DNA from 3 places in the Cellulomonas sp. PSBB021 genome. Region 1 is predicted to be linked to each of the others. Evidence: riboswitches for the same ligand, from Rfam matches in the RefSeq annotation. Region 1 holds a riboswitch; each other region holds the start of a gene.
The links. Region 1 has a riboswitch for thiamine pyrophosphate ahead of CBP52_RS11200 (ABC transporter substrate-binding protein). Riboswitches for the same ligand answer to the same signal wherever they lie in the genome.

Region 1 (7,859 bases):
CCGGCGCTGGCACCGGGACAAGGAGTGGTCCGGCGGGCTGCTGGTGCACAAGTCGAGCCACCACTTCGACCTGGTCAACTGGTGGCTGGGCGACGTGCCCGCGCGCGTGTTCGCGTCGGGCGGGCTGCGGTTCTACGGCGACGAGAACGCCCGCGCGCGCGGGCTCGGCCCGCGGCCCGAGCGCGGGACGGGAGTGCAGGGCGACCCGTTCGCGCTCGACCTCACGCGCGACGCGCGCCTGAAGGCGCTGTACCTGGATGCCGAGCACCACGACGGGTACCTGCGGGACCGTGACGTGTTCGGGCCGGGCATCACGATCGAGGACAACGCCTCGCTCGTCGTCGACTACCGCGGCGGGGCGTCGATGACGTACGCGCTCAACGCGCACAGCCCGTGGGAGGGGTACCGGGTCGCGGTCAACGGGACGGCGGGTCGCGCCGAGCTCGAGGTGGTCGAGCGCGGGGCGATCGCGGTGGACGACGAGGGGCGCGCGGTGCTCGACCCGTCGGCGACGCCCGTGGCCGCCGGCGGGCAGCGGGTGCGCCCCGAGGGGGAGCGGCTCGTGGTGCAGCGGCACTGGGAGGCGCCGCGCGAGGTGCCGATCCCCGCGGGGATCGGCGGGCACGGGGGCGGGGACGCGATCCTGCTCAAGGACGTGTTCCGCCGGCACCTGCGCGTGTCCGACGACCCGTTGGGGCGCAGCGCGGGGATGACGGACGGGCTGCGCGCGGTCGCGGTGGGGATCGCGGCGAACCGGTCGCTCTCGACCGGGCAGGCGGTGCTGGTCGACGAGCTGGGCCTCGGTCTCGGCTAGCGGAAAGCGCTTGCCGAACCGGGCGCCCTCTGCCACGATCGGGACGCGGGGCGCGGTCGCGTCCCGCTCTCCGACGGCTCGACGACGAGCCCGACGACGAGCCCGACGACAGAGGGGACGGCCCGTGGCGCGCGTCGCACTCATCACCGGCGGCAACCGGGGCATCGGGCTCGGCATCAGCCGACGACTCGTCACCGACGGGTACGCCGTCTCGATCCTCGCGACGCGCGAGGAACCCACCGACGTGCTCGCCGAGCTGCGCGAGGTCGCCGGGTCCGACGACGCCGTGCGCTACGTCCGCGGCTCGGTCGCCGACCCCGCCGACCACGTCCGCTACGTGCAGGACGCGCTCGACGCGTGGGGCCGGCTCGACGTGCTCGTCAACAACGCGGGCGTCGCGCCCGCGCAGCGCGCCGACCTGCTCGAGGCGACCACCGAGTCGTTCGACCGCGTGCTCGGCATCAACCTGCGCGGGCCGTACTTCCTCACGCAGGAGTTCGCGCGCCGCGTCATCGCGCTGCGGGGCGAGCTCACCGCGCCGCAGCAGGAGCCGGTCGCGACGATCGTCAACGTCTCGTCGATCTCCGCGACGACCGTCTCGACCGACCGCGGCGACTACTGCGTGTCCAAGGCGGGCGTCGCGATGGCCACGCAGCTGTGGGCCGTGCGGCTCGCGTCCGAGGGCATCGTCGTGCACGAGGTGCGGCCGGGCGTGATCGCGACCGACATGACCGCGGGTGTCGCGGGCAAGTACGACGCGCTGCTCGCCGACGGCCTCGCGCCCATCGCGCGCTGGGGCCGACCCGCCGACGTCGCGGGCGCGGTCGCGCTGCTCGCGTCCGGTGCGACGCCGTACTCGACGGGCGAGGTCTTCCACGTCGACGGCGGCATGCACGTCCCGGTCCTGTGACCGACCCCATGACCAGCGAGGTACCCGACCGCAGGAGCCGACGATGCCCCACCGCCACGACCCCGTGCTCGTCCGCATCGGTGAGACCGACGTGCCGGTCGTCACGGCGAACACCGTCGTCGTCGGGACCGGCTCGGCCGGGTTCTGCGCCGCCGACCGCCTGTGGGAGCTCGGCCAGGACGACGTCGTCATGGTCGCGGACAAGGTCAACGCGGGCGCGTCCCGCAACGCGGGCTCCGACAAGCAGACGTACTACAAGCTCACACTCAGCGGCGGCGACGGCGACTCCGTGCGCGAGATGGCGCAGACGCTGTTCGCGGGCGGCGCGATGGACGGCGACAACGCGCTCGCGGAGGCGGCGCTGTCCGCGCGCGGGTTCCTGCGGCTGTGCGACCTGGGCGTCCCGTTCCCGCAGAACCGGTACGGCGAGTTCATCGGCTACAAGACCGACCACGACCCGCGCCGACGAGCCACGTCCGTCGGTCCGTACACGAGCCGCACCATGGTGGAGCGGCTCGAGGCGAAGGTGCACCGCAACGGCACGCGCGTCTTCGACGAGTGCCGCGTGGTCGACCTCGTGACGGTCCCCGCGGACGGCGGGGGCCGCGCGGTCGTCGGGCTGCTCGTCCTGCGGACCGACGTCCGGCACGACGGCGAGCAGTCGCCGTTCCTGCTGTTCCGCTGCACCAACGTGGTCTACGCGACCGGCGGCCCCGCGGGGATGTACGCGACGCGCGTGTTCCCGCACGGGCAGTGGGGCGCCTCCGGCGCGGCGTACCGCGCGGGCGTGCACGGCAAGAACCTCACCGAGTGGCAGTTCGGGCTCGCCTCGACGCACCCGCGGTGGAACGTGTCCGGCACGTACATGCAGGTCATCCCGCGGTTCGTGTCGACCGACGCGGACGGCGGCGACGAGCGCGAGTTCCTCACCGAGGCGATCGGGGACTACGGGCGGCTGCTGTCCCTGGTGTTCCTCAAGGGCTACCAGTGGCCGTTCGACGTGCGCAAGGCGCGCGACGGCTCGTCGCTCGTCGACCTGCTCGTGTACCGCGAGACCGTGCTGCGCGGGCGGCGCGTGTTCCTCGACTTCCGCCGCAACCCCATGCGCGACGAGCTCGACCCCGCGGCGCTCAGCCCCGAGGCCCGCGACTACCTGGAGCGCGCGGGCGTGCTGTTCGGCACCCCGGTGCAGCGGCTGCGGCGCATGAACGAGCCCGCGTACCAGTTCTACCTGCCCAAGAACCCGTACGTGGACCTCGAGACCGACCTGCTCGAGGTCGACGTGTGCGCGCAGCACAACAACGGCGGGCTCGTGGTCGACGCGTGGTGGGAGTCGAACGTGCGCGGGCTGTTCCCCGTGGGCGAGGCCGGCGGCGCGCACGGCGTGTACCGCCCCGGCGGCGCGGCGCTGAACAGCGGGCAGGTCGGGGCGACGCGGGCCGCGCAGATGATCGTCGCACGCCGCACGGACCCGCCCGTCGCGCTCGACCGGTACGCCGCGGCTGCCGCGCCGGTCCAGGCGGCCGCGACCGGGCTCGTCGCCGCCGCGGCGGGGCGGGCCGCGGACGGGTGGGACGAGGACACGGGCGACCTGCTGCGCCGCGTCCAGGAGCTCATGAGCGCCAAGGCCGGGCCCGTGCGCTCCGAGAAGTCCATCCACGAGGCGCTCGACCAGGTGCACGCCTGGCTCGCCGAGTACGAGCGGACCGTGAGCGCCGACCCGTCGTCGCGTCGCTCGGTCAACCGCGTGTTCCTGGTCCGCGACACCCTCACCGCCGCGTACGTGTACCTGTCCGCGATGGCGGACTACGTCGCGCACGGCGGCCGTTCACGCGGGTCGGTCCTGTACTCCGACCCGGCGGGCGAGCTGCCGCGCGTCGGGTACGGCCCCCGGTCCGACGACGAGCTCGACCTGCCCGAGGTGTTCCGCTTCCGTCTCGACGAGGGCGCGCTCGACGACGAGGTGCAGGAGGCCGCGTGGCGGCCGCCGACGGCCGCGGGATCGTCGTCGCCCGCCGAACCCGGCGAGGGCTGGCGCGGGGTCGTCCGACGCGCGCCCGACGACCCCGCCGGCGAGCCGGTGCTCCGGTGGCGGCCGCGCCGCCCGCTGCCCGAGGACGACGACTTCTTCGAGAACGTCTGGCGCGAGTTCCGCGACCACGGCAACGTCCACTGACGGACCCGCCGCCGGCACGGTGACGGCGCGCATCCGAGGGGTGGACAGGGGTGGGGGCGAAGGGGGCAGACCGGACTACGGTGGGCCCGTTCCGTGACACGGGGTGCCGCACAGCGCGGCTGAGATCACACCCGTCGAACCTGATCTAGGTAGCACTAGCGAAGGGATGTCGCGCATGACCCGCATGCGTCCGCACCGCACGCCTCTCTCCCCGAGACCGCCCCGCGAGCACCTGCGCGCGTAGCCGCCGCGCGCTCCTCGCCCGCGCGAGCCGGACGTCCACGCCGGTCCGCGCCACCCGCCGCTCCGTCCGCGGCGACGGATGCAGCGACGAGTGCAGCATGCCCCGCCTTCCCGGCGACGGATGCCGCACCCGTCCCTGCACCGACAGCGCATCCGGCTGCGGATGCGGCCTTCGCGCGCGCTCGTCGCGGGCTGCTGCGCCGTGCGCGCGACCGCCGCGGCGTGCTCGGTCCTTCTGCTGAACGAGGTCCTCGATGTCTCGCACCACCGTCCGGGCGCGGGTTGCCGCGCTGCTCGTCGTCGCGTCGCTCGCCACCGGGTGCGCCGGTCCGTCGTCGGGCGACGACGACGGGCTCACCCGCGTGCGGTTCGCGCTCGACTGGACGCCCAACACCAACCACACCGGCCTGTACGTGGCGCTCGCGCAGGGCTGGTTCGCCGACGCGGGGCTGGACGTGCAGGTGCTGCCGTACAGCGACACCGCGCCGGACCAGCTGGTCGACGCGGGCGCCGCCGAGGCGGGGATCAGCACGCACGACTCGTCGCTCATCGCGCAGGCCGCCGGCGCGGACGTCGTCGCGGTGCTCGCGGTCCTGCAGCACTGGGCGACCGCGATCGGCGTGCGCGCCGACGACGAGCGCATCACCAGCCCGCGCGACCTGGACGGCCTGATCTACGCGGGCTTCGGCGCGCCCGGTGAGGTCCCGCTGCTGCAGGAGGTCATCCGCGCGGACGGCGGGACGGGCGAGTTCACGACCGTCGTGCTCGGCTCGTCGGCGTACGAGGCGCTGTACGCCGGCGAGGCGGACTTCACGATCCCGTACGTCGCGTGGGAGGGCATCGAGGCGGAGCGCGCGGGCACGCCCATGCGCTACCTGGAGTACACGGACCACGGCTTCCCGGACGCGTACGCCGTGGTGGTGGACGCCTCGCGGCAGTGGGTCGCCGACGAGCCCGAGGCGGCGCGCGCGTTCGTCGGGGCTCTGCAGCGCGGGTACGCGTGGGCGGCGGAGCATCCCGACGAGGCCGCGGCGCTGCTCGTCGAGCAGAACCCGGACGCGTTCGCCGACCCAGACCTGGTGACGCAGAGCCAGCGGATGCTGTCCGCCGACTGGCTGCGCGCCGACGACGGCTCGGTCGGCACCATGACGCTCGACCAGGTCTCCGGCTACGGGGACTTCCTGTTCGACGCGGGCATCCTCGCGGGGCCGGACGGCGAGCCGCTCGCCGAGCGTCCGGACTGGTCGACCACGTTCACGACGAGCCTGCTGGGGGAGCCGTGACCCGCGGCGCCGCGCGGGCGCTGCCGGTGCTGCTCGTGCTGACGGTGCTCGGGGCGGTGTGGCAGGTCGCGGCGCTCAGCGTCGCGAACCCGCGGCTCCTGCCGACGCCCGGTCGGGTGGCCGAGCAGGCGTGGGCGCACCGCGACGTCCTGGCAGAGCACACCACGGCGACGCTCGGGGTGACCGCCGCGGGCTTCGGGGTGTCGGTCCTGGTCGCGTGGGCGCTCGCGCTGCTGGTCGACCTGGTGCCCGCGGTCGGGCGCGGGATCGTTCCCGTGCTCGTCGCGTCGCAGACGATCCCCGTGGTCGCGCTCGCGCCGCTGGTGGTGCTGTGGTTCGGGTTCGGGCTGCTGCCCAAGGTGCTCGTCGTGACGCTCGTGACGTTCTTCCCGCTCGTCGTCGGGCTGGTCGAGGGCCTGCGCGCGGCCGGCCCGGGCGCGACCGCGCTGCTCACGAGCATGGGCGCCTCGCGGTGGCAGCAGCTGCGCTGGGTCCGCCTGCCCGGGGCGCTGCCGCGGTTCTTCACGGCGCTGCGCATCGCGGTCACGTACGCGGTCGTCGGGGCGGTGTTCGCCGAGTACGTCGGCGCCGTGCGGGGGCTCGGCACGTACATGAACATGCAGCGCGCGGCGTTCCGCACCGACCTGGTGCTCGCGGCCGTCGCGCTGTGCGCGCTCGTCAGCGTCACCCTGTACGGGCTGACGTGGCTGCTCGAGCGCGTGACCGTGCCGTGGGCGCACCCCCGGGCGGTGGCCCGTGCGTGAGCTCGAGGTCCGCGACGTGCACGTCGCGCGCCCCGGCGCGCGCGGACCGCTGCCGGTGCTCGGCGGCGTCGACCTGCGCGTGCGACCGGGCGAGCTCGTGTGCGTCGTCGGGCCCAGCGGGTGCGGCAAGAGCACGCTGCTGTCGGTCGTCGCGGGACTGCTGCGACCCGACCGGGGCCGCGTGCTCGTCGGCGGGCTCGACGTGACCGGCACGCCCGCGCGCACCGCCTTCATGCCGCAGCAGGACCACCTGTTCGCCTGGCACACCGTGTGCGACAACGTCGCGCTCGGCCTGCGCGTGCAGGGCGTGCGACGACGCGACGCGCGCGCCCGCGCCCGCGACGTGCTCGCCGAGTTCGGGTTGGAGTCCTTCGCGGACGCGCGGCCCGACGAGCTGTCCGGCGGGATGCGGCAGCGCGCCGCGCTCGCCCGCACCGTGCTGCAGGGCCGGGACGTCGTGCTCCTCGACGAGCCGTTCGGCGCGCTCGACGCGCTCACCCGTCTCGACGCGCAGCGCTGGCTCGCCGCGACGTGGGCCGCGCACGGGTGGACCGGGCTGCTCGTCACGCACGACGTGGGCGAGGCCGTCACGCTCGGCGACCGCGTGGTGCGCCTGTCCGGCCGCCCCGCGGTCGTCGCGCACGAGATCGCGGTCGACGACCCGCGCCCGCGAACGCCCGGCGTCCCCGACGCGCGCGTCACGCGCGCGGTCCTCGCCGGCCTCGGCGTGGGCGACGAGCGCGTGCCCGACGAGCGCGTGCCCGACGAGCGTGCGGTCGACGAGCGCGTGCCCGACGAGCGCGTGGCGCTCTCGTGACGCGGCTCCCGCGCGCGTGGCGGCCGTGGCTCAGCACGGTCGGTCTGCTCGCCGCCTGGGCGGCCGCCGGTGCGAGCGGGCGGCTCGACCCGCACGTCCTGCCAGCGCCGGGTGCGGTGCTCCGGGCCGCGCGGGACCTGGTCGCGGACGGTTCGCTGCCCGCCGCGCTCGCGGTGAGCGGCACGCGCGTGGCCGTCGGTGCGGGAGCAGGTGTCGCGGTCGGGTTGCTGCTCGGGCTGCTCGCGGGGCTGTCGAGGGTCGCGCACGACGTCGTCGACCGGCCCCTGCAGGCCGTCCGGGCCGTGCCGTTCACGGCGGTCACGCCGCTGCTCGTCGTCTGGGTCGGTCTCGGTGAGCCGCCCAAGGTGCTGCTCGTCGCGGTCGCCGCGCTCGTCCCGACGTACCTCGCGACCGTCGGCGGTGTGCGCGGCGTCGACCCGCGGCTGCGCGAGCTCGCCGCGGCCTACGGCCTGGGCCGGCGTCGCACCGCGACGCGCGTGCTGCTCCCCGCGGCGCTGCCCGCCGTGCTCGTCGGGCTGCGCCTCGCGCTCGGCACCGCGTGGGTCGCCCTCGTCGTCGCCGAGAGCGTCAACGCCGCCGAGGGCGTGGGTGCGCTGCTCACCGACGCGCGGACGTATGCGCGCACGGACGTCGTCCTGCTGTGCGTGCTCGTCTACGCGGCGCTCGGCCTGGTCACCGACGCCCTGGTCCGCGCGCTCGAACGCCTCCTGCAGCCGCCGCCCGTCGTCGGGCGCCATCCGTCCGCCACGCCCACGACCCCGACCACGTCCACCCCGACCCTCGCGTCCGTCACCCCTGGAGCCCAGCACCCATGACCCGAGCACGCCTGAC
Region 2 (7,859 bases), 360 kb from region 1:
GTCCTCGTGCTCGTCGGGCTCGGGCTGCGGCTGCGCTCGGGCGGTGCCGTGTGGGCGCTCGTGCTGGTCGCGGTGTTCGGGCTGCTCACGGCGCCCGTCGCGGCGCACATGGTGGGACGCGCGGGGTACCGGACGGGCAAGGTCCGCAACGACCTGCTGGTGGCCGACGAGCTGACCCGCGACCTGCGCGAGGCGCGCACGCGCGACGACGTCTGAGCCGCGCCTCGTCGTCGGGGTGCCGACGACGAGCGGTCAGCGCGTGTAGGTGCGGGCCACGGGACGCTCGACGAGCAGGCCGTCGCGCAGCTCGACCACGCGGTCGGCGAGGCACGCGAGCTCCGGGTCCTGCGTCGCGACGACGACCGCCGTGCCGCAGTCGCGCGCGACGGCGACGAGCAGCCCGAACAGCGCGAGCGCGCGCCACGAGTCGAGGCCCGCGGTCGGGTCCTCGGCGAGCACGACGCGGGGGCGGTGGACGAGCGCGCGCGCGACCGCGGCGCGCTGGCGCTGACCGAACGAGACGGCCTCGGGCAGGTGGTCCGCACCGGCACCGACGAAGAGCCGGCCGAGCAGGGTCGCGGCGCGCTGGCGGGCCTCGGTGCCGGGCACGCCCATGCGCAGCAGGGGCAGCTCGACGTTCTGCACGAGCGTGAGCTCGGGGAGCAGGTCGTCGTCGGGGAAGACGAGGCCGAGCGCGCTCAGCCGCGTGGCGGCGAGCTCGTGCGGGCGCAGCGTCGCGAGGTCGCGGCCGTCGAGGCGGACGCGGCCGCGCAGGGGGTGCACGAGGCCGGCGAGCGCCTGGAGCATCGTGGTGGTGCCGGAGCGGGCGGGCCCGAGCAGGGCGACGGCCTCGCCGTCGTGGACCTCGAGGTGGGCACCGCGCAGCTCGGCCGGGGATCCGGTGCGTGCGACGAGGTCGCAGGCGGACAGCACGGACATGGCGCCTCGCAGCGTTGCGTCGGGGGTGGCCGGGGATCGTGGGGAGAGCCGGCCGCGGGGTGCCGAGGTCCGGCGACCCGCTTGGGTGGCATCTTGGCGGGCGACGCGCGGAGATTTGTCCGAATGAAACGATTAACTGCGTCCGATCGCGGCGCGCACCGGTCTCACGTCCTCCAGGCGGCGGCCCGTGGCGAGGCTCATCGGCACCGCGACGGCCACCGCCGTGAGCACCCACGCCGAGTAGTCGATCCCCAGGAACAGCCAGATGCTGGCGTGCATCACCGCGACCGCGAGCGCGAACAGTGCGCGCGTGCGGCGCCACAGCAGCCACACGGGCGCGGTCAGCTCGAGCAGCAGCGCACCCGTCGCGAGCCCGCTCGCCAGCACCGCGTGGTCCGCGACCCACTGCGCGACCCCGGCCGCGTGCGGCGACGTGCCCTGCCGCAGCACCCACGTCATATTGTCGGACAGCGCCCACCCGATCCCCGAGTGCCGCAGCTTCTGCACGCCCGTGAGCCAGTAGACGAGCGCCAGCACCGCGAGCGCCGCGCGCGGCGGCCACCCCCACACCACCGCACGCTCGTCGTCCTGGTCGCGGCGCGGCACGCGCGCGAACAGCAGCGGCACCGCGACCCACACCGTCAGCACGTCGTTGTGCAGCACCTTGCCCGACGAGCCCCACGACGCGCACAGCACCGCGTAGCAGACCCACGCGAGCACGAACCCGGCGTGCGCGCGGCGCCGCGCGAGCACCAGCGCGACCCCCGCCGTGCCGAGCACCGCGAGCGTCACGGGCAGCCACGCGGGCAGCGCCGCCGGCAGCCACGACACGAACGTCAGGCCGTCGGTCAGCGCGGCCGGCCGCTCGGCGATCGCGGCCCAGTCGCGCGCGACGAGACGCAGCCCGATCACGAGCGCGACGAGCGTGTGGACCTCGCGGAGCCGGTAGCCCGGCCCGGGCGCGGTCAGCCGGGCGTCGAGCGTCCCGACGAGCGCGCGCACGCGGCCGTCACGGCTGCGCACGGCTGGACGGCGCTCCGGCGCCGAGACGCTCACAGCGTCACCTGCGCGAGCACCGTCGTCGGCCCGTGCTCGTGCCGTTCACGCGTCTCGCCGTCCATGGTCCACGCGGTCCGCTCGACCGCCGCCGAGGTGAACGCCGCGGGGTCGAGACCCGCGAGGCGCAGCCACGCGACGACCTTCTCGCGGCGGGCGCCCGTGGGCAGGTCGCGCAGCTCGGCGAGCTGGTGGGACGTCGCCGCGAGCGGCGCGTCGGCCGGCATCGGGACGGTCACGCGCACGCCGTCCGTCCCCGTCACGACGAGCCGCAGCGACGCGCCGTCCGCGGTTCGCACCGTGCTGAACAGGCGGAACGCGGTCACCGGCCACGCCTCGGCCTCCACCAGCGCACCCAGCGCGATGACGCCCAGCACGGTCCACGTGACCGCTCGGGCGCGGCGCCGTGCCCGCGCGTCCTCGCGCAGGTCCTCGCGCAGGTCCTCCCGCACCGTCGCCGCGGTGGGCTCCCGGCCCACGCCGTCCGCCGCCCCGCTCAACCCGTCCCCCCGCACGTCACCGTCCGCCCCCTCGGCCGACGGGACGAACTCTGCCAGACGCCGCGCACCGGACGGGCGGCTTTCGCGCCTCGACTTCGCGCGCCGCTCGCGCGCCCACGCGCTCGCCCTCGCGCACGCCCACCGCTCGCGGGTCGCGCCGTGGTGGTTGGATGGCGGGGTTCCTGGACGGGCGAGGCGAGGGGTCGCAGGTGCGCGGGCGCGGCGAGGGTCACACCGAGGTCGTCGTCGTGGGCGCCGGACCCAACGGCCTCGCGGCCGCGGTCACGTGCGCGCGCGCCGGGCTCCAGGTCACGGTGCTCGAGGCGCAGCCCGACGCGGGCGGTGGTGCGCGCACGCTCGACCTGGGCCTCGCGCCGGGCGTGGTGCACGACGTGTGCTCGGCGGTGCAGGCGATGGCGTGGGCGTCGCCGTTCTTCCGCGGTTTCGACCTGGCCGCGCGCGGCGTCGAGCTCCTGACCCCCGAGGTCTCGTACGCGCAGCCCCTGCCCGGCGGGCGGTCGGGCCTCGCGTACCGCGACCTGGACCGCACGGTGGAGGCGCTCGGCGAGGACGGGCCCGCGTGGCGTGCTCTCGTCGGGCGGCTGTCGGAGCACTGGCCGCACGTGGTGCGGCTCGCGCTCGGTGACAAGCGCTCGGTCCCGCCCGGCCTGCTCCCCGGCGGCGTGCCGACCGCGGCGGCGTTCGGGTTCGCCGTGCTCGAGCAGGGCACCCGTGCGTGGGACCGGCGGTTCTCCGGGGACCTCGCACCCGCGCTGCTCACGGGTGTCGCGGCGCACGCGAGCACCCCGCTGCCGTCGCTCGCCGCGGCCGGGACCGCGCTGCTGCTCGCGTCGCTCGCGCACGCCGGGTCCGGCTGGTCCATCCCGCGCGGCGGCTCGCGCGCCATCACCGACGCGCTGCGCGCCGACCTCGAGGCGCACGGCGGCCAGGTCGTCACGGACCACCCGGTGCGCACCGCGGCCGACCTGCCGGGCGCGCACGCCTACCTGTTCGACACGACGCCGCGCACGGTCGTCGAGGTGCTGGGCGACGAGCTGCCCGCTCGCGCTCGGCGGGCGTTGAGCGCGTTCCGGTACGGCGACGGCGCCAGCAAGGTCGACTTCGTGCTCTCCGGGCCGGTGCCGTGGACGGACCCCGAGGTCGCGCTCGCGGGCACCGTGCACCTGGGTGGGACGCGCCGGGAGATGGCCGACGCCGAGGCGCAGGTCGCGCGCGGGCAGCACCCCGAGCGGCCCATGACGTTGCTGAGCGACCCCGCGGTGGTCGACGAGACGCGCGTCGTCGACGGCCTGCGTCCCCTGTGGACGTACGCGCACGTGCCCGCCGGGTCGGACGTCGACGTGACCGAGGCGGTCACCGCGCACGTCGAGCGGTACGCGCCCGGGTTCCGCGACCTCGTCGTCGCGAGCCGGTGCGTCCCCGCCGCGCGGATGTCCGGCCACAACGCGAACTACGTCGGCGGGGACATCGCGTCCGGCGCGGTCACCATGTGGCAGATGGTCGCGCGGCCCACCCCGCGGCTCGACCCGTACGCCGTGGGGCTCGACGGCGTGTACCTGTGCTCGGCCTCGACCCCGCCCGGACCCGGCGTGCACGGGCTCGGCGGCTGGTTCGCGGCGCGGCGCGCGCTGCGGGACGTCTTCGGCATCACGCAGGCGCCCGACCTGCACCCCTGACGCCGGGGCGCCGGGCGACGGGACGGGGGCCGGCTCAGTCGGTGATGTCGGTCTTCACCGCGAAGCGCGCCGTGCCGCGCGTCGCGAGCGCACGAGCGACCGCGACCGCCGCACCGGACAGCGCCGCGGCCACGAGGATCTCCGCGAGCTGCGAGTCGCCCGGGTCCTCCGCCTTCGGCGGCTTGTGGCCGCGCGCGGCCTGCCAGGACTGGGTGATCACCTGGTTCGCCGCCCACGCCGCCGCGGCGGCCGCGGCGAGTCCGACGAGCTTCGCGAGGACGGGGGTCGAGGGCTTGCCTGCCATGGACGCCGACGCTACCGCCCACGGGCGGTCCGCGCGCGCCGCTCGGCGTCCGGGCGCGGGTAGCATCGACCCCTGAACGACAGGGGAGCGCCGGGCTGACACCAGGGCGCTGAGAGTGCGGGACAGCCGCAGACCCTCGAACCTGATCCGGGTGATACCGGCGTAGGGAGTCGGGACTTCTCACCTCCGCCTCGTCGTGCCGGGGTCCTCGGTGCGACGAGGCGGTGGACCCCTCCTCGCAGACGACGCCAGGAGGCAGAACGCATGACCGGTCCGACGGTGCGCGGCACCCGCGCATCCCGACCCACCCGCCGCACGGCCGCGCTGCTCGGCGGCCTGCTGGTCCCCGCGCTCGTCCTCGCGGGCTGCGCGATCGCGGACGAGAGCACGCGGCCGGGCAGCACCCCCACCGCGGGCACGACGGGGACGGCAGGCGCCGACCCGTCCGCCGAGCTCGGCGGCACCGTCACCCTCGTGACGCACGACTCGTTCGCGCTGTCCGACGGCCTGCTCGAGAAGTTCACCGACGCCACGGGCGTCGAGGTCCAGGTGGTCCAGCCCGGCGACGCCGGCGCGCTCGTCAACCAGCTCGTCCTCACCAAGGACGCGCCGCTGGGTGACCTCGTGTACGGGATCGACAACGCGTTCGCGTCCCGCGCCCTCACCGAGGGCGTGCTCGAGCCGTACCGGTCGCAGGGCGACGCGGCGGACGACGCGATCGGCTTCGCGGTCGAGGGCGACGACGCGGGCGCGCTCACCGCTGTCGACTTCGGCGACGTGTGCCTCAACGTCGACGAGCAGTGGTTCGCGAAGCACGACCTGCAGCCGCCGACGACGCTCGACGACCTCACGAAGCCCGCGTACGAGGACCTGCTCGTCGTCCCCAACGCGGTGACCTCCTCACCCGGGTTCGCCTTCCTGCTCGCGACCATCGGCGCCAAGGGCGACGAGTGGCCGCAGTACTGGCAGGCGCTCGTCGACAACGGGCTCAAGGTCGCCGACGGCTGGTCCGACGCGTACTTCACCGACTTCTCCGGCGGGGGCGGCGGCGGGCCGCGGCCCATCGTGCTGTCCTACGCGTCGTCGCCGCCGTCGACCGTCCCCGAGGGCGGCGACGAGCCGACGACCTCGGCGCTGCTCGACACGTGCTTCCGGCAGGTCGAGTACGCGGGCGTGCTCGCGGGCGCCGAGAACCCCGCGGGTGCGCGCGCGCTGCTCGACTACCTGCTGTCCTACGAGGTGCAGGTCGACATCCCCGGCTCGATGTACATGTACCCCGTGAGCTCGCAGGTCGTGCTGCCCGCGCAGTGGACGCTGTGGGCGCCGCTGGCCGAGCACCCGTTCGAGGTCGCACCGGGCGACATCGCCGCGAACCGCGACGTGTGGCTCTCGACGTGGTCGCAGACCGTGATCGGCTGACATGACCGCGACGACCGAGCTCCCGCGCCCCGTGCGCGACGCACCGACCGGCGGGCCCGCGCGCCCGACGGCCCGCGTGCGCGTGCGGGGAGCGGGGCTCGGTCGGGGCGCGGCCTGGACCGTCGCGGTCCTCGTGCCGCTCGCGTTCCTCGTCGTCTTCTTCGCCTACCCCGTCGCCGTCATGGCCGGACGGGGGTTCGTGAGCGACGGGCGGCTCGACCTGTCGGGGTTCGCGGACGTGTTCGCGCGTCCTCGCACGTGGCGGATCATCGGGCAGACGCTCGCGCAGGCCGGCCTCGCCACGACCGTCAGCGTGCTGCTCGGCGTGCCCGGTGCGTACGTGCTGTACCGGCGGCGGTTCGCGGGCCGCGCCGCGGTGCGCGCGCTCGTCACCGTGCCGTTCGTGCTGCCGACCGTCGTCGTCGGCGTCGCGTTCCGGTCGCTGCTCGTCGAGAACGGGCCGCTCGGGTTCCTGCACCTCGACGGCACGTTCGCCGCCGTCGTCGCGGCGCTCGTGTTCTTCAACTACGCGATCGTCGTGCGCGGCGTCGGCGGCATGTGGGAGCGCCTGGACCCGCGCGCCGAGCAGGCCGCGCGCGCGCTCGGCGCGACACCGTGGCGTGCCTTCCGCACCGTCACCCTGCCCGCGCTGACGCCCGCGATCGCGTCCGCCGCGTCGCTCGTCTTCCTGTTCTGCGCGACAGCGTTCGGCACCGTGCTGGTGCTCGGCGGGCTGCGCTACGGCACCGTCGAGACCGAGATCTGGGTGCAGACCACCCAGTTCCTCGACCTGCGCGCCGCCGCCGTGCTGTCCGTGGTGCAGCTCCTCGTCGTCGTGGTCGCGCTGCTCGCCGCGAACCGGGCCCGCGCACGGCGTGAGCGCGCGCTCCCGCTCGCGAGCACGGAGACCGCCGTACGGCCCCTGCGGCTGCGCCGCCGCGTCGGCGAGCCCCGCGACGACGGGCTGGGGCTCGAGCGTGCCGCGGCCCTCGTCACCGCGCTCGTCGTCGTGCTCCTCGCGCTGCCGCTGGTGAACCTCGTCGTCCGCTCGCTGCGCGTCGGCGACCGCTGGGGGCTCGACCACTACGTCGCGCTGTCCAGCGTGCGCGGCGGCGTCACCGTGACCGTCTGGCAGGCCGCGCTCACGTCGCTGCGCACCGCCGTCGACGCGACGCTCCTCGCGCTGCTCGTCGGCGGGCTCGTCGCGCTCGTCGTGTCCCGCCGCCCGCGCCGGCCGGCCGCGCGCCGCGCCGTGGCCGGGATGGACGCGCTGTTCATGCTGCCGCTCGGGGTGTCCGCCGTGACCGTCGGGTTCGGGTTCCTGCTCGCGATGCACCAGCCGTTCGGGCTGGACCTGGACCTGCGCCGGTCGCCGCTGCTCGTGCCGGTCGCGCAGGCCGTCGTCGCCGTCCCGCTCGTCGTGCGGACCGTGCTGCCCGTGCTGCGCGCCATCGACCCGCGGCTGCGCGAGGCCGCCGCGACGCTCGGCGCCGCACCCGGACGCGTGCTGCGCTCGGTCGACCTCGCCCTGGCCGGGCGGGCGCTCGGGCTCGCCGTGGGGTTCGCGTTCGCCGCATCACTCGGGGAGTTCGGCGCGACGTCGTTCCTCGCGCGGCCCGACCGGCCCACGCTGCCCGTCGTGATCTTCCGGCTCATCGGCCGGCCCGGGCCCGAGTCGTACGGTGCGGCGCTGGCCGCGTCGGTTGTGCTCGCGGTGCTGACGGCGGGCGTCGTCGCGGTGTGCGAGCGGCTGCGCCGCGCGGGAGAGGGAGGCGAGTGGTGACCACGGGGAGCACGAGGACGACGGGCGTCCCGACGACGGGCGTCCCGACGACGGGCGTCCCGACGACGGCGGCGAGCGTCGCTCCGGCGCCGGCAGCCCCGAGGCCCGCCTCGAGCGGGCTGGGCGTGCGCGACGTCGTCGTGCGCTACCCGTCCGCGCGC
Region 3 (7,859 bases), 1.7 Mb from region 1:
CGCGGCGGTCGACGCGATCTTCACCGGCCACACCCACAAGCAGTACGCGTGGTCGGCGGACGTCCCCGGTGTCCCGGGTGCGACGCGACCCGTCGTGCAGACGGGCTCGTACGGCGAGTTCGTGGGCAAGGTCGTCCTCACGTACGACCGGGCGACCGACGAGGTCCTCGCGCACACCGAGGCGAACGTGGCGCGCACGACGACGGCGGACGCCGACCTGGTCGCGGCCTTCCCGCGGGTGGCCGAGGTCAAGACGATCGTCGACGCGGCGGTCGCGTACGCGAACGAGGTCGGCAGCGAGCCGGTCGGCTCGGTCACGGCGGACATCACGACGGCGTACTCCGGCGGCTCGTACGTGGACGGCGTCTACACAGGCTCCGGCCCGCTGCCGACGACGGGTCGCGACGACCGCGCGAGCGAGTCGACGCTCGGGAACCTGGTGGCGAACGCGCTGCGCGACACCCTCGCGGAGGACCGGTTGGGCGGCGCCGACATCGGCGTCGTCAACCCGGGCGGGCTGCGCAACGAGCTGCTGTACGCACGCTCGGGCGCCGAGACGACGGACGGTGTGGTGACGTACGCCGAGGCGAACGCCGTTCTGCCGTTCGTCAACAACCTCTGGACGACGACGCTCACGGGTGCGCAGGTCCGCACGATGCTCGAGCAGCAGTGGCAGCGTGACGCCGCGGGCAACGTGCCGAGCCGGCCATACCTGCAGCTCGGGCTGTCCGACAACGTGTCGTACACGTACGACGCGAGCCTGCCGGAGGGCAGCCGCATCACGTCGGTGACGATCGACGGCGAGCCGCTGGACGCGGACGCCGACTACCGCGTGGGGACGTTCTCGTTCCTCGCGACGGGCGGCGACAACTTCCGGGTGTTCACGCAGGGCAGCGACACGCGTGACTCGGGTCTGGTCGACCGGGACGCGTGGATCGCGTACCTGCGGGCGCACCCCGGCCTGTCGCCCGACTTCGCGCGGCACGCCGTGGCCGTGAGCGACGCACCCGAGTCGGTCGAGGCGGGCGGCAGGCTCGGGTTCGAGGTGTCGCACCTGGACCTCACGAGCCTCGGCTCGCCGCGCAACACGAGCCTGGACGTGCGGCTCGACGGTGAGTCGATCGGCACGGCGACGGTCACCGGCGGCGCGGCCACGGTGTCCGCGGTCGTGCCCGCGGGCACGGCGGCGGGGGAGCACGAGCTCACGCTCGTCGCGAGCCCCAGCGGCACCACGGTCCACCTGCGGCTCACGGTCGAGCCGGCGTCGTCCGGGCCGACCACCACGACGCTCACGATGACCGGCGACCCGGTCGCGGGCGCGACGCAGACGCTCGTCGCGACCGTGACGCCCGCGGGTGTGACCGGCACGGTGACGTTCGTCGACGGGAGCACCTGGCTCGGGACCGTCCCGGTGAAGCTCGGCCGGGCGAGCCTCGACGTCCGGCTGGGCGGGGGTACGCACGCCCTGCGGGCGGTGCTCGTCCCGGTCGACGAGGCATGGGAGGGGTCCGAGGGCTCGTTGTCCGTGACGGTCGCGAAGGCGACGTCGACGACCACGCTGTCCCTCGACCGGACGACCGTGTCGTTCGGCGGCACGGTCACCGCGACCGTGACGGTCACGTCGACCGGGGGCGCTCCCACCGGCGTGGTCCAGGTCCGCGAGGGCGCGAGGGTCCTCGGGGCGGGCACGCTCACGGGGTCGGGCGCGACGGCGACCGCGACGGTCGTGCTCCCGCGCACGCTCGCGCGCGGCACGCACACGCTCACCGCGGTGTACGGCGGCTCGGCGGACCTGACCGCCTCGACCTCCGCGCCCGTGCGGCTCACCGTCACCAGGGCGACGCCGACGATCGCGCTGTCGACCGCGTCGTGGACCGTCACCCGTGGCACGCGTCCGACCATCGCGGTCACGGTCGCCGGGGTGGCCGGTGCCCCCTCGCCGACCGGCAAGGTGACGCTCGAGGCCGGCGGCCGTCCGCTCGTCGCGACGCTCCAGAAGGGGAAGGCGACGTTCCGGCTGCCGGCGGTGACCCGTGACGTGACGGTCCGGGCCAAGTACCAGGGCGACGACTCGTACGCCTCGGTGTCCGCGGTCCGGACGCTCGTCGTGAAGCACGGGGGGCACGGCCGCCGCTGACCCGAGGGACGCGGCAGCCAGCACGCTCGAGGGGCGTCCGACCACCACGGTCGGGCGCCCCTCGCGCATGCCCACCTGTGCGGCCCACCGGCCGGTCGGCTCGCCCGGTCGTCGTCGACGCGCCCGCCGACGCCCGCCGACGCGCCGTCCGGTGGGCGGACGGAGGGCGGACGGCGGCGGTGCGCGCGGGCTACCCTGGCCGCACTGACACGGGGTGCCCTGCACGCAGGGCTGAGATCACACCCGCCGAACCTGATCTAGTTCGTACTAGCGAAGGGATGTCATCTCCATGACGTCTGCCGTCCCACCCTGCCCTCCCGCCGACGAGCGCTCCGACGAGCGCGCCGACGATCTAGGCGGCGCCCCGCCCCTGAGCCCCGGCAGGCTCGCCGCCGACGTGGCGCGGGCGCTCACGGAGGTCCGGGCACGCACGCCGCTCGTGCAGTGCCTCACCAACGAGGTGACGACGAACCTCGTGGCCAACGCGCTGCTCGCGGTGGGCGCCTCGCCCGCGATGACCGCGGTCCCGGGCGAGGCCGAGCAGCTCGCGGCCGTCGCGGGCGCGGTCCTGGCGAACCTCGGCACGCCCGGACCCGACCTGCGCGCGTGCCTCGAGCCCGCGGTCACCACGGCGCGGCGCGCCGGCGTGCCGTGGGTGCTCGACCCCGTGGCCGTCGGGGTGCTGTCGGTCCGCACGCGGCTCGCCGAGCAGCTCCTGGGCGCGCGGCCCGCGGTGGTGCGCGGCAACGCCAGCGAGGTCCTGGGCCTCGCGGGGCTCACGTCGTCGGGACGGGGCGTCGACGCGTGCGACGCCGTCGAGGACGCGCGCGAGGCTGCGGTACGCCTCGCGCACGCGACGGGCGGCGCGGTCGCGGTGTCGGGCGCGGTCGACCTCGTCGTCGCGGGTGACGTCGCCGTGCGCGTGTCGGCGGGGGACCCCCTGCTGACGGCGATCACCGGCGCAGGGTGCGCGCTCGGCGCGCTCGCGGCGGCGTTCGCCGCGGTCACCGACCCGCTCACCGCGGCGGTCGGCTCCTCGCTGGTTCTCGGGCTCGCGGCGGAGCGCGCCGCGTCGGTCGCGCGCGGTCCGGGCTCGTTCCAGGTCGCGCTGCTCGACGAGCTGTACGGGCTGCGGCCCGAGCACGTCGTCGGGCTGGGTGACCGGCTGGTCGTGGAGCCCGCGCGCATCGGCGCGCCCAGGGCCGCGACCGCGCCCGTCGGGGCACCCGCGTGACCGGCGCGGCGGGTGCGTCGCGGCGCCCCCCGTTCCCGGGCGGTCCGTACCTCGTGCTCGACGCGGACGTGTGCGCGGCGGCCGGCCGCGCCCCCGCCGGCGTCGCGGCGGCGGCGGTGCGCGCGGGCGTCGGCGTGGTGCAGGTGCGTGCGACGCGCGCGGGGGTGCGCGACCTGGTCGCGCTCACGACCGCGGTGGCGGAGGCCGTGCGCACCGCCGGACCCGCGCTGCTCGTCGTCGACGACCGCGTGGACGTGGTGCTCGCGGCACGCGCCCGCGGTGCGGTCGTGGACGGTGTGCACGTCGGCCAGCGGGACCTGGAGGCCTCCGACGCGCGTGCGTTGCTCGGCCCCGACGCGGTCGTGGGCGTCTCGGCGGCACGACCGCACGACGTGCGCGCGGTCCCGGCCGACCTGGTCGACTACGTCGGGAGCGGGCCGGTGCGGCTGACGCCGACCAAGCCCGACGCCGACGTCGCGCTCGGCCTCGACGGTCTCGCCGCGGCGGTCGCGAGCACCCGGCTGCCGGTCGTGGCGATCGGCGGGCTCGACGCGCGTGACGTCGACGCCGTGCGGACGGCCGGCGCCCACGGGCTCGCGGTGGTCTCGGCGGTGTGCTCCGCGCCCGACCCGTCCGCCGCGGCCGCGGAGCTCGTCGCCGCGTGGCGGCGGTCGGCGAGCGGCACGGTGGCGACGCCGGCGGGTGCGCGGTGAGCCCGTCGCGCGTGCGCGCGCTGTCCATCGCCGGCACCGACCCGACGGGCGGCGCCGGGATCCAGGCGGACCTCAAGTCGTTCGCCGCGCACGGGGCGTACGGCATGGCGGTCGTGACGGCGCTCGTCGCGCAGAACACCCGCGGTGTGCGCGCGGTCCACGTCCCCGAGCCGGAGTTCCTGCGTGCGCAGCTCGAGGCCGTCAGCGACGACGTCACGGTCGACTCGGTGAAGATCGGCATGCTCGCCACGCCGCAGGTCGCGCACGAGGTGACGGCGTGGCTGGACCGGCAGCGTGCCGCGGGGCGTTCGCCCGTCGTCGTGCTCGATCCGGTGATGGTCGCGACCAGCGGGGACCGGCTCCTCGACCCGGAGGCCGAGATCGCCGTGCGCGAGCTCGTGGGCCGCGCGGACCTCGTGACGCCCAACCTGCCCGAGCTGGCGGTGCTCGTCGACGAGCCGCGCGCGCAGTCGTGGGCGCAGGCGCTCGACCAGGCGACCCGCCTCTCCCGCGGGTCGGGGACCACGGTCCTGCTCAAGGGCGGGCACCTGGGCGGGCCGACGAGCCCGGACGCGCTCGTCGGCCCGGACGGTGCGGTCGTCGAGGTCGCGGCGCAGCGCGTCGCCTCGACGAGCACGCACGGCACGGGGTGCTCGCTGTCGGCCGCGGTCGCGGCGCTGCGGCCCGCGCGCGACGGCTGGCCGGAGGCGGTGCGCGAGGCCAAGCAGTGGCTCACCGGGGCGATCGCGGCCGGGGCGCGGTTGGAGGTGGGCGCGGGCCACGGCCCCGTCGACCACCTGCACCACGCGCCGGGGCTGGGCGCCCGGCCGTTCACCGCGCAGGTAGCCGGTCTCGTCGCCGACGCCGTCGAGCGGTCGCAGGACCTGCCGTTCGTCCGGGCGCTCGCGGACGGGTCGCTGCCGGTCGGCCGGTTCGAGGAGTACGTGCGGCAGGACGCGCTGTACCTGACCGGGTACGCGCGGGTGCTCGCGCGGGCGAGCGAGCTCGCCCCGGACGGGGAGGCGCAGGCGTTCTTCGCGCGCGGCGCCGCCGCGTGCCTCGACGTCGAGCGGCGGCTGCACGAGCAGCGCCTGGCGAGGTCGGCACGGGACGGGTCACGTCAGGGGGCGGGCGCGTCGCCGGTCACGACCGCGTACGTCGACCATCTGCTCGCGGTCGCGGCGACCGGGTCGTACGCCGACGTCGTGGCCGCCGTGCTGCCGTGCTACTGGGTGTACGCGGACCTCGGCGCGCGGTTGCGCGCGCGGGTCGGCGACCTCACGGCGCACCCGTACGGCGACTGGGTGGGCACGTACGGCGACGAGGAGTTCGCGACCCTGACCGCCCAGGCGCGCGCGCACGCGGACGCCGCGGGCCGGTCGCTCGACGCGGCCGGTCGGGCCCGGATGCGTGAGGTGCTCGCGGTCTCCTGCGAGCACGAGGTCGCGTTCTTCGCCCAGGTCCGCCCCACGCCCGGACCTGGCCGCGCGACGTCCGACGAGCTCGTCACCGCCGGGGTGCCCGCCTGACCCGACGAGTGGCCCGCGGTGGGCGCGGGCCACTCGTCGGGGCGTCAGAGGAAGTCGTGGTACGCGGGCAGGTCGAGCACGCCGTTGCCGGACAGCCCGATGACGATCGTCTCCTCGGTCGTCGCGGCCCGGGCGTGCGCGATGGCCCCGGCGACCGCGTGCGTCGACTCGGGCGCCGGGATGATCCCCTCCGCCCGTGCGAACTCGATCCCGGCCGCGAACGCGGTCTCCTGGTCGACGGCGATCGCCTCGAGGAGCCCGAGCTCGAGCGCGTGCGAGACCATCGGCGCCATGCCGTGGTAGCGCAGCCCGCCCGCGTGGATGGGCGGCGGGACGAAGTCCTTGCCGAGCGTGTGCATCTTGAGCAGGGGTGTCAGGCCCGCGACGTCCCCGAAGTCGTACCGGTACTCGCCCTGCGTGAGCGAGGGGCACGCGGCGGGTTCGCACGCGACGACGCGCGTCGTCGTGCCGTCGCGCAGGTTGCGGCCGATGAACGGGAAGCTCAGTCCCGCGAGGTTCGACCCGCCGCCCGCGCAGCCGAACACGACGTCCGCGCTCGCGCCGACCTCGTCGAGCTGGGCCAGCGCCTCCTGGCCGATCACGGACTGGTGCAGCAGCACGTGGTTGAGCACCGACCCGAGCGCGTAGTGCGCGTTCGGGTCCTGCGCGGCGACCTCGACGGCCTCCGAGATGGCCATGCCGAGCGAGCCGGTCGTCTCGGGGTCGGCGGCGAGCATCGCGCGCCCCGCCTCGGTGAGGTCGGACGGCGACGGGTGGCACACGCCGCCGTACGTCTCCATCTGCATGCGCCGGTACGGCTTGGCGTCGTACGACGCGCGCACCTGCCAGACCTCGCACTGCAGGCCCAGCAGCGAGCACGCGAAGGACAGCGACGCGCCCCACTGGCCGGCGCCCGTCTCGGTCGTGAGCTTGGTCGTGCCCTCGATGGCGTTGTAGTACGCCTGCGCGACCGCGGTGTTCGGCTTGTGCGAGCCCGCCGGGGAGACGCCCTCGTACTTGTAGTAGATCTTCGCGGGCGTGCCGAGCGCGCGTTCGAGGCGCAGCGCCCGGATCAGCGGGGACGGGCGCCACAGCGCGTACAGCTCCCGGACGGTCTGCGGGATCTCGACGTACCGCTCGGTGCTGACCTCCTGCGCGATGAGCGCCATCGGGAACAGCGGCGCGAGGTCGTCCGGGCCGAGCGGCTCGCGGGTGCCCGGGTGCAGCGCGGGCGGCGCGGGCTCGGGCAGGTCCGCCGCGAGGTTGTACCAGTGCGTGGGGACCTGGGACGGCACGACGGTGCCGACCGGTTCCGTGAGCGGACGGGATGCGGGCCGGACGTCCGGGGATGTCGTCATGCGGGTGCCTCCTGGGCGCGTCGTGGAGCGGTGCGGGCCGCCGACGCGCGTGCGAGGGGCCACGACGCCGTGGGTCCGCAGGCTGCAGCCTAGGGGAGAGGCGACGTCCGGATGGCCGCCCCGGTCCGGCCGGTCGCGCGGCGGCCGCGGACCGCCTGCGGATCGCGCGCCGTCAGATCGCGCAGGAGTCGTCGGTGCACGTCGCGGCCGACGGGTCGCCCGTCAGCACCTGCAGGGGGTTCGCCTCGCGCCAGCCCGCGTCGAGGAGCTGGGTGAACACCTCGGCGGGCTGGGCGCCGGAGACCGCGTAGCGGCGGTCGACGACGAAGAACGGCACGCCGGTCACGCCGAGCTCGCGCGCCGCCGCGACGTCGGCGTCGACCGCGTCCGACTGCGCGTCGCCCGCGAGGAACGCCGCGACGGCCGCGTCGTCGTGCCCGGCCTGCGCGAACCCGGCCTCGCGCGCGACGGCGACCAGCGCGTCGTCGACGCCCAGGTCGGCACCGCGCTCGAAGTGCGCGGAGAACAGCGCCTCGATCGTGCGCTCCGCGAGCTGGGACCCGCCGAGCTCGCGCGCCAGGTGCGTCAGCCGGTGCGCGTCGTAGGAGTTGAACGCGAGCACCGAGTCGAAGTCGTAGGCCAGCCCCTCGTCCGCCGCGACGGCCGTGACGTGCGCGAACATGCGCTGCACCTGCTCGGGCGGCAGCCCCTTGAGCTCCGCGAGCGCCTCGGCCTCGGGACGGCCCGGCCCGCGCGGCGTGTCGGGGGAGAGCTGGTAGGACCGCCACACGACGTCGACGTGGGCGCGGTGCGGGAAGGCGGCGAGCGCGGCGGCGAACCGGCGCTTGCCGATGTAGCACCACGGGCAGGCGATGTCGGACCACACCT

Region 2: it holds a riboswitch for thiamine pyrophosphate, as region 1 does, so the genes downstream of both, CBP52_RS13055 (thiamine ABC transporter substrate binding subunit) here and CBP52_RS11200 (ABC transporter substrate-binding protein) in region 1, are expected to answer to the same signal.
Region 3: it holds a riboswitch for thiamine pyrophosphate, as region 1 does, so the genes downstream of both, thiM (hydroxyethylthiazole kinase) here and CBP52_RS11200 (ABC transporter substrate-binding protein) in region 1, are expected to answer to the same signal.

The regions. Positions count from the first base shown of each region.
Region 1 is NZ_CP021430.1:2,451,236-2,459,094, reverse strand. It holds gene CBP52_RS11215 (Gfo/Idh/MocA family protein) at 1-814, shown strand, start outside; gene CBP52_RS11210 (3-ketoacyl-ACP reductase) at 939-1,724, shown strand; gene CBP52_RS11205 (FAD-binding protein) at 1,768-3,900, shown strand; TPP riboswitch at 3,990-4,084, shown strand; gene CBP52_RS11200 (ABC transporter substrate-binding protein) at 4,398-5,426, shown strand; gene CBP52_RS11195 (ABC transporter permease) at 5,423-6,190, shown strand; gene CBP52_RS11190 (ABC transporter ATP-binding protein) at 6,183-7,007, shown strand; gene CBP52_RS11185 (ABC transporter permease) at 7,004-7,843, shown strand; gene CBP52_RS11180 (NrtA/SsuA/CpmA family ABC transporter substrate-binding protein) at 7,840-7,859, shown strand, end outside.
Region 2 is NZ_CP021430.1:2,815,663-2,823,521, reverse strand. It holds gene mnhG (monovalent cation/H(+) antiporter subunit G) at 1-216, shown strand, start outside; gene CBP52_RS13080 (ABC transporter ATP-binding protein) at 253-939, opposite strand; gene CBP52_RS13075 (hypothetical protein) at 1,072-1,995, opposite strand; gene CBP52_RS13070 (hypothetical protein) at 1,992-2,510, opposite strand; gene CBP52_RS13065 (NAD(P)/FAD-dependent oxidoreductase) at 2,666-4,192, shown strand; gene CBP52_RS13060 (DUF4235 domain-containing protein) at 4,227-4,496, opposite strand; TPP riboswitch at 4,568-4,682, shown strand; gene CBP52_RS13055 (thiamine ABC transporter substrate binding subunit) at 4,761-5,915, shown strand; gene CBP52_RS13050 (iron ABC transporter permease) at 5,917-7,698, shown strand; gene CBP52_RS13045 (ABC transporter ATP-binding protein) at 7,818-7,859, shown strand, end outside.
Region 3 is NZ_CP021430.1:782,438-790,296, forward strand. It holds gene CBP52_RS03535 (ExeM/NucH family extracellular endonuclease) at 1-2,137, shown strand, start outside; TPP riboswitch at 2,338-2,433, shown strand; gene thiM (hydroxyethylthiazole kinase) at 2,427-3,371, shown strand; gene thiE (thiamine phosphate synthase) at 3,368-4,084, shown strand; gene thiD (bifunctional hydroxymethylpyrimidine kinase/phosphomethylpyrimidine kinase) at 4,081-5,613, shown strand; gene CBP52_RS03555 (TrpB-like pyridoxal phosphate-dependent enzyme) at 5,658-6,971, opposite strand; gene CBP52_RS03560 (DsbA family oxidoreductase) at 7,144-7,859, opposite strand, start outside.